3 regions of the Nitratireductor sp. L15S-10 genome follow, and region 1 is predicted to be linked to each of the others. Evidence: predicted binding sites of a transcription regulator. Region 1 holds the regulator's gene; each other region holds the start of a gene.
What was found. Region 1 encodes LexA, which represses DNA repair genes until DNA is damaged. Its sites were predicted from a motif close to TGTTCNNNNTGTGTTCNG; they were not measured.
Positions count from the first base shown of each region.

Region 2: parE (DNA topoisomerase IV subunit B) is a predicted target of LexA. The motif match lies at 2,805-2,822, and genes of this name have one in related genera.
Region 3: P2W41_RS12140 (PKD domain-containing protein) is a predicted target of LexA. The motif match lies at 2,324-2,341, and genes of this name have one in related genera.

Region 1 is NZ_CP120674.1:2,076,114-2,080,379, forward strand. Features, by position in the region: gene P2W41_RS09950 (NAD(P)H-hydrate dehydratase) at 1-1,176, shown strand, start outside; gene lexA (transcriptional repressor LexA) at 1,285-2,004, opposite strand; gene P2W41_RS09960 (MarC family protein) at 2,103-2,735, opposite strand; gene gyrA (DNA gyrase subunit A) at 2,967-4,266, shown strand, end outside.
Region 2 is NZ_CP120674.1:1,868,715-1,872,980, forward strand. Features, by position in the region: gene P2W41_RS08930 (DUF2336 domain-containing protein) at 1-665, shown strand, start outside; gene parE (DNA topoisomerase IV subunit B) at 679-2,736, opposite strand; gene gcvP (aminomethyl-transferring glycine dehydrogenase) at 2,929-4,266, opposite strand, start outside.
Region 3 is NZ_CP120674.1:2,532,704-2,536,969, forward strand. Features, by position in the region: gene P2W41_RS12130 (response regulator transcription factor) at 1-544, opposite strand, end outside; gene P2W41_RS12135 (sensor histidine kinase) at 556-2,025, opposite strand; gene P2W41_RS12140 (PKD domain-containing protein) at 2,408-4,266, shown strand, end outside.

The DNA of each region.
Region 1 (4,266 bases):
GCCAGTCGAGGGTGGCTTGTGGTGGATGCGTTGTTCGGCGCAGGTCTGACGCGTCCCCTGGAAGAAATGGAGGCCGGGATCATCGGAAAGGTAAGCAGCAGCGGGCTTGCTGTGGTCGCCATCGATCTGCCCTCAGGTGTTTGCGGATTGACAGGAAAGCCACTTGGCGCGGCCTTGTCGGCGGATCTGACCGTCACCTTCTTTCGCAAAAAGCCCGGACATCTGCTCGTGCCGGGGCGGCAAATGTGCGGTGATCTCGTTGTTGCGGATATAGGCATTGCAGACAGCGCGCTTGATACTGTTGGTCAGGCACTTTGGGAAAACCAGCCTGCTTTGTGGCGGGAAGCCTTGCCGAAACTTCGCGTCAGCGCTCACAAATATTCGCGCGGTCATGTGGCCGTGATTTCTGGCGGGGCCACCTCGACAGGGGCGGCGCGACTTGCTGCGCGGGCAGCGGCGCGCACAGGGGCAGGGGCCGTAACGGTTCTTTCGCCCGCCAACGCGCTTTCGGTTCATGCGATGCATTTGACGTCGATCATGCTGCGCAAAGCCGACACCGTAAGCGAGTTGCGGGCCTTTTTTGTCGACCGGGGACCCACCGGGACCGTTCTCGGGCCAGGCGCCGGCACAGGGGGACGAACGCGCAGTTTCGCACGCGCTCTTCTCGACAAGGCGAATGACGCAAGCGGACTGGTCTTCGATGCCGACGCACTCACGGCCTTTGGCGGCATGCAGGATGTGTTTTTTGGCATGATCAGGGCTTCCGCCGGCAAGGTTGTTCTCACCCCGCATGAGGGAGAATTCGTCCGGCTTTTTCCCGATCTTCACGACGGAACAGAAACTTCGAAACTGCAGCGAACACGGGAGGCGGCCGTGCGATCCGGGGCGACCCTTGTGCTCAAGGGACCTGATACGATTGTGGCGGCACCCGACGGGCGAGCGGCGATCAATGTCAACGCCACGCCACACTTGGCAACGGCCGGATCGGGCGATGTACTGTCGGGAATAATCGCAAGCCTTATGGCTCAAGCGATGCCGGCTTTTGAAGCGGCATGCGCGGGCGTCTGGATTCACGCAGAATGCGGTCGGTCATTCGGGCGCGGTCTGATCGCCGAAGACCTGCCTGAAACGCTGCCGAATGTGTTGCAGGAACTGTTTCGAGAAAACCCGTCCTGACCTGCAGGCATCGGCAACACCCCGGGCTTCCTTCCACATTCAAGTTTCAGGCCACACTCACGTTTCAGGAAGCCATGTGCGAGAGGAAAAATGCCTCTCCGCCGCAGGTCAATAACGGCGCATCAAGCCAACCAGACGCCCTTGAACCTTCACCCGGTCAGGACCGAATATCCGTGTTTCATATGCCGGATTGGCAGCCTCAAGGGCGATCGACGCTCCCTTGCGCCGAAAGCGCTTCAGGGTTGCTTCTTCCTGATCCACAAGGGCAACCACGATCTCGCCGGGGTTGGCAGTCTGGGTTTCGCGGATGATGACGGTGTCGCCGTCGAAGATGCCTGCCTCGATCATCGAATCGCCCTTGACCTCCAGCGCATAGTGGTCGCCACCGCTCAGCATGTCCGGAGGGACGGCGATGGAATGGGTCTGGTGCTGGATGGCATCGATCGGAACACCCGCAGCGATGCGCCCCATGACCGGCACCGAAACGACACCGGCAAGCGAGTCGTCATTGCTGGCTGCCGGCTTGGGCTGGGATGGTGGCGCTTTGCCGAGGCTGCCTTCAATGACGCTCGGCGAAAACCTGCGTGCGCCGGCATTCAGGCCCGGCGCAATCGAATCGGGCAGGCGCAACACCTCGAGCGCACGGGCCCGATTGGGAAGCCGGCGGATAAAGCCGCGTTCCTCCAGGGCGGTGATCAACCGGTGGATGCCCGACTTGGACGCAAGGTCCAGCGCCTCCTTCATTTCGTCGAAGGATGGTGGAATTCCGGTCTCCTTCAAGCGCTCATGAATGAACAGGAGAAGTTCGTGCTGCTTGCGGGTCAGCATGGTAGCCACCGAGAATCAGTTAAAAACAAAACCAGAACATACTCTATATGTTCCAGTTGTGTTCCGCAACTCCCGGCATTTTCTTTCGATTTCTTGCGTTATGGCGCATGGAACAGGGCCTTTGCGCCGTCCGCGACGAACTGCACGGCCAGAGCTGCAAGTATCACGCCCAGAAGTCTTGTCAGGATCGATCGTCCTGTCTCGCCGAGGAAGCGGTCCACGCGCTCTGCAAGTGTGAACACAGCGTAGGTAATGGCGATCGTAGTGAGAAGAATTGCCAGCAATGTAGCGGTTCCGGTGAGGCCGCTGAAGGATCCGGAGAGAAGCACGGTGGCAGAAATCGCTCCGGGGCCGGCGATCAGGGGGATTGCCAGCGGAAATGCCGCAATATTTCGGATCATGTCCCGGGTGATGGCGCGTTCGGCGCTTTTTTCGTGGCGCTCCTGGCGGCGTTCAAAAATCATCTCGAACGCTATGAAGAAGAGAAGCAGACCGCCGGCCACGCGGAACGCCGGAAGTGTGATGCCGAAAACGGAAAGTATGGCGCTGCCAGCCACGCCGAAGAGCGCAAGAACGGCGAAGCCGATGATTGCGGCGCGGACGGCGACCTGATTGCGCTCTGAACGGTTCATGCCGACCGTCAGCGCAAGAAAGAGTGGCGCAAGACCTGGTGGGTCCACGGTCACGAGCAATGTGACGAACGCGTTGAACAGGGTCTCGTAACCTGACATGGGGTCCTCCCTTGTGACTGTCTAGCCCAGCCAGGAGGGTTCGGAAAAGCCCTGATTGCCACCTCCAGGCGCCTGACTGCGGCGATTTGTCGGTGCCTCCATTCACAGACCTGCCATATGCATCTGAAATTGCGTTGGATTTCCTTTGCGCCAATCTCTGCTCCGATTGGAGAATCAATGGCGTTTCATATATAAGAAGTCAGTGATTCCTTATTTTGTGTGTGATCCGATTTGACTGACCAGACAACGCCGACCGGACCGGGCGAGCCCGACGATATCGAGCCGATTTCCATCATCGAGGAGATGCAGCGCTCCTATCTCGATTACGCGATGAGCGTCATCGTGAGCCGCGCACTCCCGGATGTGCGCGACGGTTTGAAACCGGTGCACCGGCGCATTCTCTACGCCTCGCACGAAAGCGGCTATCACTGGAACCGCAAATATGTGAAGTCGGCACGTCCTGTCGCCGATGTGATGGGTAAATACCATCCTCACGGAGATGCGGCGATCTACGATGCGCTTGTGCGCATGGCGCAGCATTGGTCCATGCGCCTGCCACTGATCGACGGTCAGGGCAATTTCGGTTCCATCGATGGCGATCCGCCGGCGGCGATGCGCTATACCGAGTCCCGGTTGACAAAGGGCGCCCACGAGCTTCTCGAGGATATCGACAAGGAGACGGTCGACTTCCAGGACACCTATGACGGGTCCGGCAGTGAACCCAAAGTGCTTCCGGCCCGTTATCCGAACCTTCTGGTCAATGGTTCCGGTGGCATCGCGGTTGGCATGGCGACCAACATTCCGCCGCACAATCTGTCGGAAGTCATCAATGGCTGCGTGGCCATGATCGACAATCCGGCGATCAGTCTGCCTGAACTGCAGGAGCTGATTCCGGGGCCGGATTTCCCCACCGGGGGCCTTATCCTCGGACGGTCCGGAATCCGCAGTGCCTATGAAACCGGCCGCGGCTCCATCATGATGCGCGGCAAGGTGGCCATCGAGCCGGCGCGCAACGATCGTGAAGCCATCGTGATCTCGGAAATACCCTATCAGGTCAACAAGGCCTCGATGATCGAGAAGATGGCTGAACTGGTGCGCGACAAGCGCATCGAGGGTATCTCCGATATCCGTGACGAGAGCGACCGCCAGGGCTATCGGGTCGTGGTCGAGTTGAAGCGCGATGCAGTTGCCGATGTCGTGCTGAACCAGCTTTATCGGTTCACGCCGCTGCAAACTTCATTCGGTGCGAACATGGTTGCGCTGAATGGCGGTAAGCCTGAGCAGATGAACCTGCTCGATCTCTTGAAGGCCTTTGTCCATTTCCGTGAAGACGTCGTCAGCCGCCGCACCAAATACCTGCTGCGCAAGGCGCGCGACCGCGCGCATGTGCTGGTCGGTCTTGCCATCGCTGTCGCCAATATCGACGAGGTGATCAAGCTTATCCGCCATGCGCCGGATCCGCAGACGGCGCGCGAGCAATTGATGGAGCGTCGTTGGCCCGCGGCTGACGTGGAAGCCCTGATCCTTCTGA
Region 2 (4,266 bases), 210 kb from region 1:
TCGAACGCCATGGACACGACGCGCGCCTGCGCGAAAAACTGGCTGCGGACCCTCGTTTGCCATCGGATTGCCGTCACGTGCTCTTGCGACAGCTGGGTGAAACCTTGCGTGACGCTCCTTTCGTGCGAGCGCTGGTGGGCGCGGCGCGGGCGGAAAAGCTCACCCGGGATGCATGTATCCGTGCTTCGCTTACGCTGATCGAGACCATTGAGGCTGAAGAGCATGGGGCAATGGTCGAGCATCTTCGCATTCAGGGGGAGCTGACAACCAGCTTCATCGTCCGACTTGTTGCCCATGGGAAGATCGACTTTTTCGGTCATGTACTCGCAACGTTGACAGGGGAGTCTCTGGCACGGATCGGGGGGCTTCTGGTGAACGGACGGGATTTACCGTTGGCCGCGCTTTTTAAGAAAGCAGGTCTCGCAAAGCCTGTTCATGCACCGATCACTCGAGCCTTGGCCGTCTGGCGTGAGGTTGCGCTGGGCAAAAGGGTAGCGGGCGCCCAGGAAGTTTCCTGGCTGATGCTTGAGAGCATCGGTGCAACGCCGGGACAGGGCGGCCCTGCAGCAGATGCTGCAGAACTGGCCGGTCTCTTGCGGTCCATTCATCTCGATGCCCTGCGCGAAAATGCGCGCATTCAGGCGCAGGCGATAGCAGCCGCCTGAAGAATCGGGCGGATTAGATATCCAGCTCGTCGGCGAACTCTGCGTTTTCCTGAATAAAGCGGAAACGCGCTTCCGGTTTGGTGCCCATCAGGGAATCGATGGCGCTCTTTGTCGCTTCCTCGCCATCGAGAACCGACACGCGCAGCAATGTGCGTTTGGCCGGATCCATGGTCGTTTCCTTGAGTTGGCTCGCCATCATCTCGCCAAGACCCTTGAAGCGCCCGATCTCGACTTTGCCGCGTCCCGTGAATTCCGTTTCCAGAAGCTCGTCCTTATGCGCATCATCGCGCGCATACATGGTCTTGCCGCCCTGGCTGATGCGGTAGAGCGGGGGTACGGCCATGTAGAGATGCCCGTTCTCGATAAGCTGCGGCATCTCCTGGTAAAAGAAGGTGATCAGCAGAGAGGCGATATGCGCGCCGTCGACATCGGCGTCCGTCATGATGATCACGCGATCGTAGCGCAGATCGTCTTCTCGGTATTTCGACCTGGTGCCGCAGCCGAGCGCCTGAACGATGTCGGAGATTTGCTGGTTGGCGGCGAGCTTTCCCGTGCCCGCACTTGCCACGTTCAAAATCTTGCCGCGTAGTGGCAGAACGGCCTGACTGGCGCGGTTGCGAGCCTGCTTGGCGGAGCCGCCGGCCGAGTCGCCCTCAACGATGAAGATTTCAGCGCCCGCTGCAGCTCCCATGGTGCAGTCGGCGAGCTTTCCGGGAAGGCGCAGCTTGCGCACCGCGCTCTTGCGGCTGACCTCCCGCTCCTGACGGCGGCGAAGTCGCTCGTCAGCGCGCGCGACAACCCAGTCGAGAAGCTTCGAGGCTTCCTGCGGGTTTTCGGCCAACCAATGATCGAACGGATCGCGCACGGCGTTTTCAACGATGCGCATGGCGGCAGCCGTTGCGAGCTTGTCCTTGGTCTGGCCAACGAACTCCGGCTCGCGCACGAAGACGGAGAGCATGCCGGCGGCCGAGATCATCACGTCTTCGGAGGTGATGATGGAAGCGCGCTTGTTGCCGGTGAGCTCGGCATAGCCGCGAAGACCGCGCAGGAGCGCGTTGCGGAAGCCGGTTTCGTGGGTTCCGCCTTCGGGCGTGGGCACCGTGTTACAATAGGAATTGAGCATGGCGTCGCCGCCATACCAGGTGATGGCCCATTCGACTGCGCCATGTCCTGAGGTTTTCTCGCTACGGCCGGAAAAGACTTCCTTCGTGACCTGAAACTGCCCGTCAAGCGAGGCGATCAGATAGTCCTTCAGACCGCCGGGGAAGTGGAAGGTGGCCTTGTCCGGTGTCTGGTCCTTTTCACCGATCAGTTCGGGTGCACAGACCCAGCGGATCTCGACACCACCGAAAAGATACGCCTTGGACCGTGCCATGCGGTAGAGGCGCGCAGGTTCGAACCTGGCGCCCTTGCCGAAGATCTGCTCATCCGGCTTGAAGCGCACCTTCGTGCCGCGACGGTTGTGAACGTCGCCGAGCTTTTCGAGCCCGCCCTGCGGCAGGCCGCGCGAAAAGGTCTGACGGAAGAGCTGGCGATTGCGCGCCACTTCGACTTCGAGGAGTTCGGAGAGTGCATTCACGACAGAAACGCCGACGCCATGCAGACCGCCGGAGGTCTCGTAGACCTTGGAATCGAATTTTCCGCCAGCGTGCAGCGTGGTCATGATGACTTCGAGCGCCGATTTGTCCCTGAACTTCGGGTGCGGGTCGACCGGGATGCCGCGGCCGTTGTCAGTGACGGAGAGAAAGCCTTCCGCGTCAAGCTCCACTTCGATGAAGGTGGCATGACCGGCCACCGCCTCGTCCATCGAGTTGTCGATGACTTCGGCGAAGAGGTGATGCAACGCCTTGTCGTCGGTGCCGCCGATATACATGCCGGGACGTCGGCGAACAGGCTCAAGTCCTTCCAGAACCTCGATGTCTGCGGCGCTATAACCCTCGCTGGAGCTCACGGATGAGGCAGAAGGCGCGGGCCGCGATGCGGCCTTGCGCGCCGGTGCTGCCGGCTCCGGTGCTTTCGCACGTTCCACATTTGCGGGCATTCCGGCGAAGAGGTCGTTGTTGTCGTCCATGAAGCGTGTGGTGTCCTGTCCGCGAATCACATCGCAGTTTGCCATGGTTTACAAGGCAAAGCGAAGCCTGTTCCGGTTCCGTTCGGAGTGTGTAGACGACGCTTTAACAGAAAGCGCGGGGCCCAGCCAAGAGGTGTGGTAAAAATGAGCGATCATCTCCCCAGCGCGGGGAGATGATCTGTGGGGCAAGCGTCAGCTTGCCAGCGCTTCGATGGGCGGGCAGGCGCAGACCAGATTGCGGTCGCCACCGACATTGTCCACCCGTGATACTGGCGGCCAGTATTTGGAAGCAGAAGCGAGCGAACCTTCGGGGAAGGCGGCTTCACTGCGGCTGTAGGGATGTTCCCATACGTCTCCCATCAGCTCCATCGCCGTGTGCGGAGCGTTGACCAGCGGATTGTCGTCCCTGGGCCACTCGCCCTTTTCCACTTTCGCTGCTTCCTCGGCAATGGAGATCATCGCCTGGCAGAAGCGATCAACCTCGCTCTTCGGCTCCGATTCAGTCGGCTCCACCATCAGTGTTCCCGCAACGGGAAAGCTCATGGTGGGGGCGTGGAAGCCATAGTCGATGAGCCGCTTGGCGATGTCGTCGACGGTGATGCCGGCACGATCCTTGAAAACGCGCGTGTCGAGAATGCACTCATGCGCGACCCGGTCATTGCGGCCCTTATAGAGCACGGGGTAGTGCTCCTTCAGCCTGTGAGCGATGTAGTTGGCGTTGAGGATTGCCATTTCCGTCGCCCGTTTGAGTCCGTCTCCACCCATCATGCGGATATACATCCACGTGATCGGCAGGATCGACGCGCTGCCATAGGGCGCGGCCGCCACCGCCTGGCCGCTGCCCAGAGCCACATGGCCCGGCACGAACGGCTTCAGATGTGCCTTGACGCCGATGGGTCCGACACCCGGTCCTCCGCCGCCGTGGGGAATACAGAAGGTTTTGTGCAGGTTCAGATGGCAGACATCCGCGCCCAGATCGCCCGGACGGGCAAGGCCGACCATGGCGTTGAGGTTGGCGCCGTCGAAATAGACCTGGCCGCCATGCTCGTGGATGACCGCGCACATGTCGCGCACGCCCTCCTCGAACACGCCGTGGGTTGACGGGTAGGTGAGCATGAGAGCGGCAAGCCTGTCTGAATGTTCCGCCGCCTTCGCCTTCAGATCGTCCTGGTCGATATTGCCATCGTCGGTGCAGCGCACGACCACCACCCGCATACCCGCCATGGAGGCAGACGCAGGATTGGTGCCATGGGCGGAGGAGGGGATGAGGCAGATATCGCGATCGGCCTCGCCGCGCTCGGCATGATAGCGGCGGATCGCCAGAAGCCCGGCATATTCGCCCTGGCTGCCGGCATTGGGCTGAAGCGAGACCGCATCGAAGCCCGTGATTTCCGACAGCCAGCGGTCGAGATCATCGATCATCCGGCGATAGCCTGCCGTGTGCTCGGCCGGAGCAAACGGATGCAGGCCTGCCACTTCCGGCCAGCTCACGGGCATCATCTCGGCTGCAGCGTTGAGCTTCATGGTGCA
Region 3 (4,266 bases), 460 kb from region 1:
AGGTGGTTTGCCGCCGGGACAAGACGCGGGCCAGCTCTTCCCTGGAGCACGGTTTGCCCGCGTTCCCCATCAAGGCTTCAACGAAAGTCTTTTCGGTCGCGGTTAACTTGATTGCCTGTCCGTCCGGAGCCTGCAAGACCCAGCCCACCGCATCGAGAACCCATTCTTGCGATGCCTCCCTGGAAGTCCGCTCCTGCGGCAGCCGCCGCAACAGGCTGTGGACCGCCGCCGCGATCTCCCGCAGTGCCGTATGCTTGACCAGATAGATATCGGCGCCACTTTCAAAGCCACGCACACGGCTCTCGGTATCCCCATGCGCCGTCAGCATGATGATCCCGCAGTTCAGCTTTGAGCGGATGTCCTTTGCCAGGCAATAGCCGTCGCCATCGGGAAGCGCAATGTCGAGAATGACAAGATCGGGCAAGCTGCCCCCTCGCAATGCGTCCGCAAGCTCGCCCGCGGTGCCGATACCGGTCGCGTCGAAACCCTGAAGGCATAAATAGTCTACCAGATCACCGCGCAGCGAATCGTCATCTTCGACCACAAGAATTCGGTTCATGCCCTTTCTGTCTCCCCCACGGCAGTTTCGTTTTCAGGTGTATTAGGTTCCAGACCGGGGATCGGCAGGCGTATGGTCGCGATGGTTCCTCCCCCACGGCGCGGCCGCAGATCCAACGCCCCCCGATGATATCCGATCAATTTTCTGCACGTGTAAAGACCCAGGCCGCTGCCGGCCGTTCTTCGGGTGTTTGAGGCCCTGAAAAACCGCCGCCCCACATGGCTGAGCTCTCCATCCGGTATGCCTATCCCGCGATCTGCCACCTCCACGACAAGAAGATTGTTCCGTCTGGAAAACGCCACTTCAACCGGCCTGTCGGACCGTGAATATTTTAGTGCATTGTCAATCAGATTGACGATGACGGTCCGCAACATCTCCACATCACCCCAGTAATCAGGGACATCGACGAGTGGTCTCATCTGCAGCCTTTGATTCTGACCGATATGCCCAAAGTACTGCTGGATTTCCCGTGTCAGCTGTAATGGGTTGAGCTTCTCGACTTTGAGCGTGCTTCCCACCTGCTGCTCGGTAGACAGAAAGCGGTCAATGAGCTGGGTCATGCGAGAAACGGACGCATCGATGCCAGTCAAACGCTTTGCAACCGCGTCCGGTGGCTTCTGGATCATGACGCCGAGCATCTCTGTGGCGTAGCGTATGGCAGCCAGAGGCGTGCGAAACTCATGGCTCACCATATGCATGAACTGGCGCTGTTCTTCACGGGCGGCCTTTTCCTCATCAAGACTGGCAGAGAGCTCACTTTCCAGGCGTCGCCGTTCAGTCACTTCCTCCGCAAGCGCCGCGTTCCTGTCGCGCAGGTCGATGGACAGCCGCATCCCGACCATGAAGAGCATGCAGATGAACAGCCCCACCATGAACAGATGCCCCTGAAAGAAGTACCAGCTGTTGATGTTGCTCACGATCGGCGCGCTGGCAACCAGATGCGGGGACCAGAATGCAAGCGCACTCTGGAGCAAACTGGCACCGATATACTCCGCCAGAAGCGCAATCGTGATCCAGCGCAGGAATGCGGGCTGTCCCCTATCGACATAGAGGATCCGAATCATCATCCCCATCATGGCAAGGGTAAATGCCGTGGAGGCATGAATACGCAAAGACAGGTCGTGCGGAGCCAGCGCCATGGCGAGACACCAGAGCGCCGTATGCACCGCAAGAATGACCAGCCCGACCCTGAGACACCCCGGATGGCCGAGGAACCTCGCCATACCGTCTGCCAGTAAAACCAATCCGAGCTTGATAGTCATGTTGTCGACGAAAAGATGCAGCGGATGGGGATCAGGCCCACGCAGCATCAGGAGAAACAAGCCCAACGCAATGGCGCTGAAACCAGCGGCGATAAGCTTCAGTTCGTAAAGATAACGCCAGGACCGCCATACCAGAAGCCATGCAAAGGCCTGCAAGGCAGTCGTGCAGACTTCGAGCAGCAATAGCGTCTTCAAATCCAGCATGCAGACGTGTTGGCCCATTTTGCCGGCTATCGCAAGATTCTTTCAGAACAACACCGCCCTTAAGGAAGTTTTTTGTGGGGGTTTTATTAACGGAATCGCCCGCCGCAAGAATTGGTCAGAATTGGTCAGAATTGGTAGCTGGAATCACTGGCAGGACTCTTCGTATCTGATGTGATCATGCCCGAAAATCGATGTTCTTCATCAGGGCCCACCAGCAGGGTGAGCAAGGTCTCGGGCGGTCAGGTGTTGCGTGGGGGAAATGCCGTTGTCGAGAGATCCGTTTTTCAAAGGGGCGTTCAGGAAGATTTTCGGAACGTGTAGCGACACGCTCCCCAGAGTGGCTCGCGGCGTTGCGGCCGCCGCTCTGACAGGCGCGGCACTCATGTCCGGCATCCAACATGCCAACGCCAATTGGACCAACCCGTCAGTGTCGCTCTCTTTCAACGGGCAGGATGGAAAATGTATTGCAGGGCCCTACGCCAATGCCACGACCACAGAAATTGTCGTCGACTGGACGGCCTACAATACCGATGCCACACCTGGCAGATACCTCCAGCTTATTGTGTGGGATGAGGCCTCCAGTAATACCCGCTCCACCGTTCCAGCCTATGGGAATGCGCCTACTGGACAGTTGCCCACGCAGCGCGACATCGTCGAGGTCCTTGATCAATTTCTCATTACAGGAACCAGCAATGTCTATCTGGGACTGCGGGATAACTGGGATGACGGGTCCGTCTGGTCTGACGCGCGCAGCCCAGTCAATGCAGCTGATCGGGTCGGTCCAGCCAGCGGAACCCGCGGCTATACCTTCATCGACATGGCGAGCGATCCTGATTGCGTAGCCAAGCCCGAGATCGAGATCACCGGCAATGCACAACCGATTACGGATGGCACAACGTCCACCGACACGGCAAACTGGACCCATTTTGGCTCAACCATTTCCGCAAGCTCTTATCCGATCAACCGGGTTTTCGGCATCCGGAATGTCGGCACGGGCACCTTGACCGTATCCAGCGCCAGCCTCTCCGGGGCAAATGCCTCGCAATTCACCATCACATCCCCTCCTCCATCATCGATCGCGCCTGGCGGTTCGGGCACCTTCACCGTTCGCTTCTCTCCGGTGGGAGCACCGGGTTCGAGAGTTGCCACAATGACGCTTCGAAACAATGATGCAGATGAAGACCCCTTCACTTTCACCATTTCCGGAGACACGACCAACACAGCGCCTACCGCCAATGCGGGCTCCAATCAGACGGTAAACTCCGGTGCGGCAGTCGCACTGAATGGCGCGGCATCTTCTACCAATGATAGCGGGCAGACATTGTCCTATTCGTGGAGCAGGGTCAGCGGTCCTGCTGTGACCCTGTCAGGGGCATCCACCGCCACTCCGTCTTTCACCGCTCCGACGCTCTCTCCGGGAGCGTCGAATGCGACGCTGGTATTCCAGCTTACCGTCAATGATGGGTCGCAAACGGCCACCGATACCGTGACCGTTACCGTTGCACCGCCTCCCAACACCCCGCCAACCGCGAATGCAGGGTCTGACCAGACGGTCACCTCCGGGGGTGCGGTTTCGCTCAACGGATCCGCCTCGTCAGCAAATGATGGCGGCCAGACCCTGACCTACGCATGGAACCAGACCAGCGGACCTGCAGTCGCCCTGTCGGGGGCCTCGACGGCGACACCGTCCTTCACCTCTCCAACACTTGCGCCAGGTGCAGCGAATGCGATCCTGATCTTCCAGCTGACGGTCAATGATGGCATGGAAGCGGCATCGGATACTGTGACCATTACCGTTACACCGCCTCCCAACACCCCACCGACCGCGAATGCCGGGCCTGACCAGACAGTCACCTCCGCGGATGGGGTTTCGCTCAATGGTTCGGCATCGTCCGCCAATGATGGCGGCCAGACCCTGACTTACGCATGGAGCCAGACGAGCGGGCCGGCAGTGACGCTGACGAACGCGACAACCGCTACCCCGTCGTTCACCGCGCCGGCACTCACCCCCGGGGCGCCGGACGCCGTGCTCGTCTTTGAACTTGAGGTGAATGACGGCATGGAGACGGCGACAGATTCCGTTTCCATCACTGTCGAAGCTCCGCCAAACACGCCGCCGACGGCGGACGCAGGCTCGGATCAGACCGTTGCCTCCGGTGCGCCAGTCTCGCTGGACGGGACCGGCTCATCAGCCAATGACAGCGGTCAAACACTTACCTACTCCTGGACGCAGACCAGCGG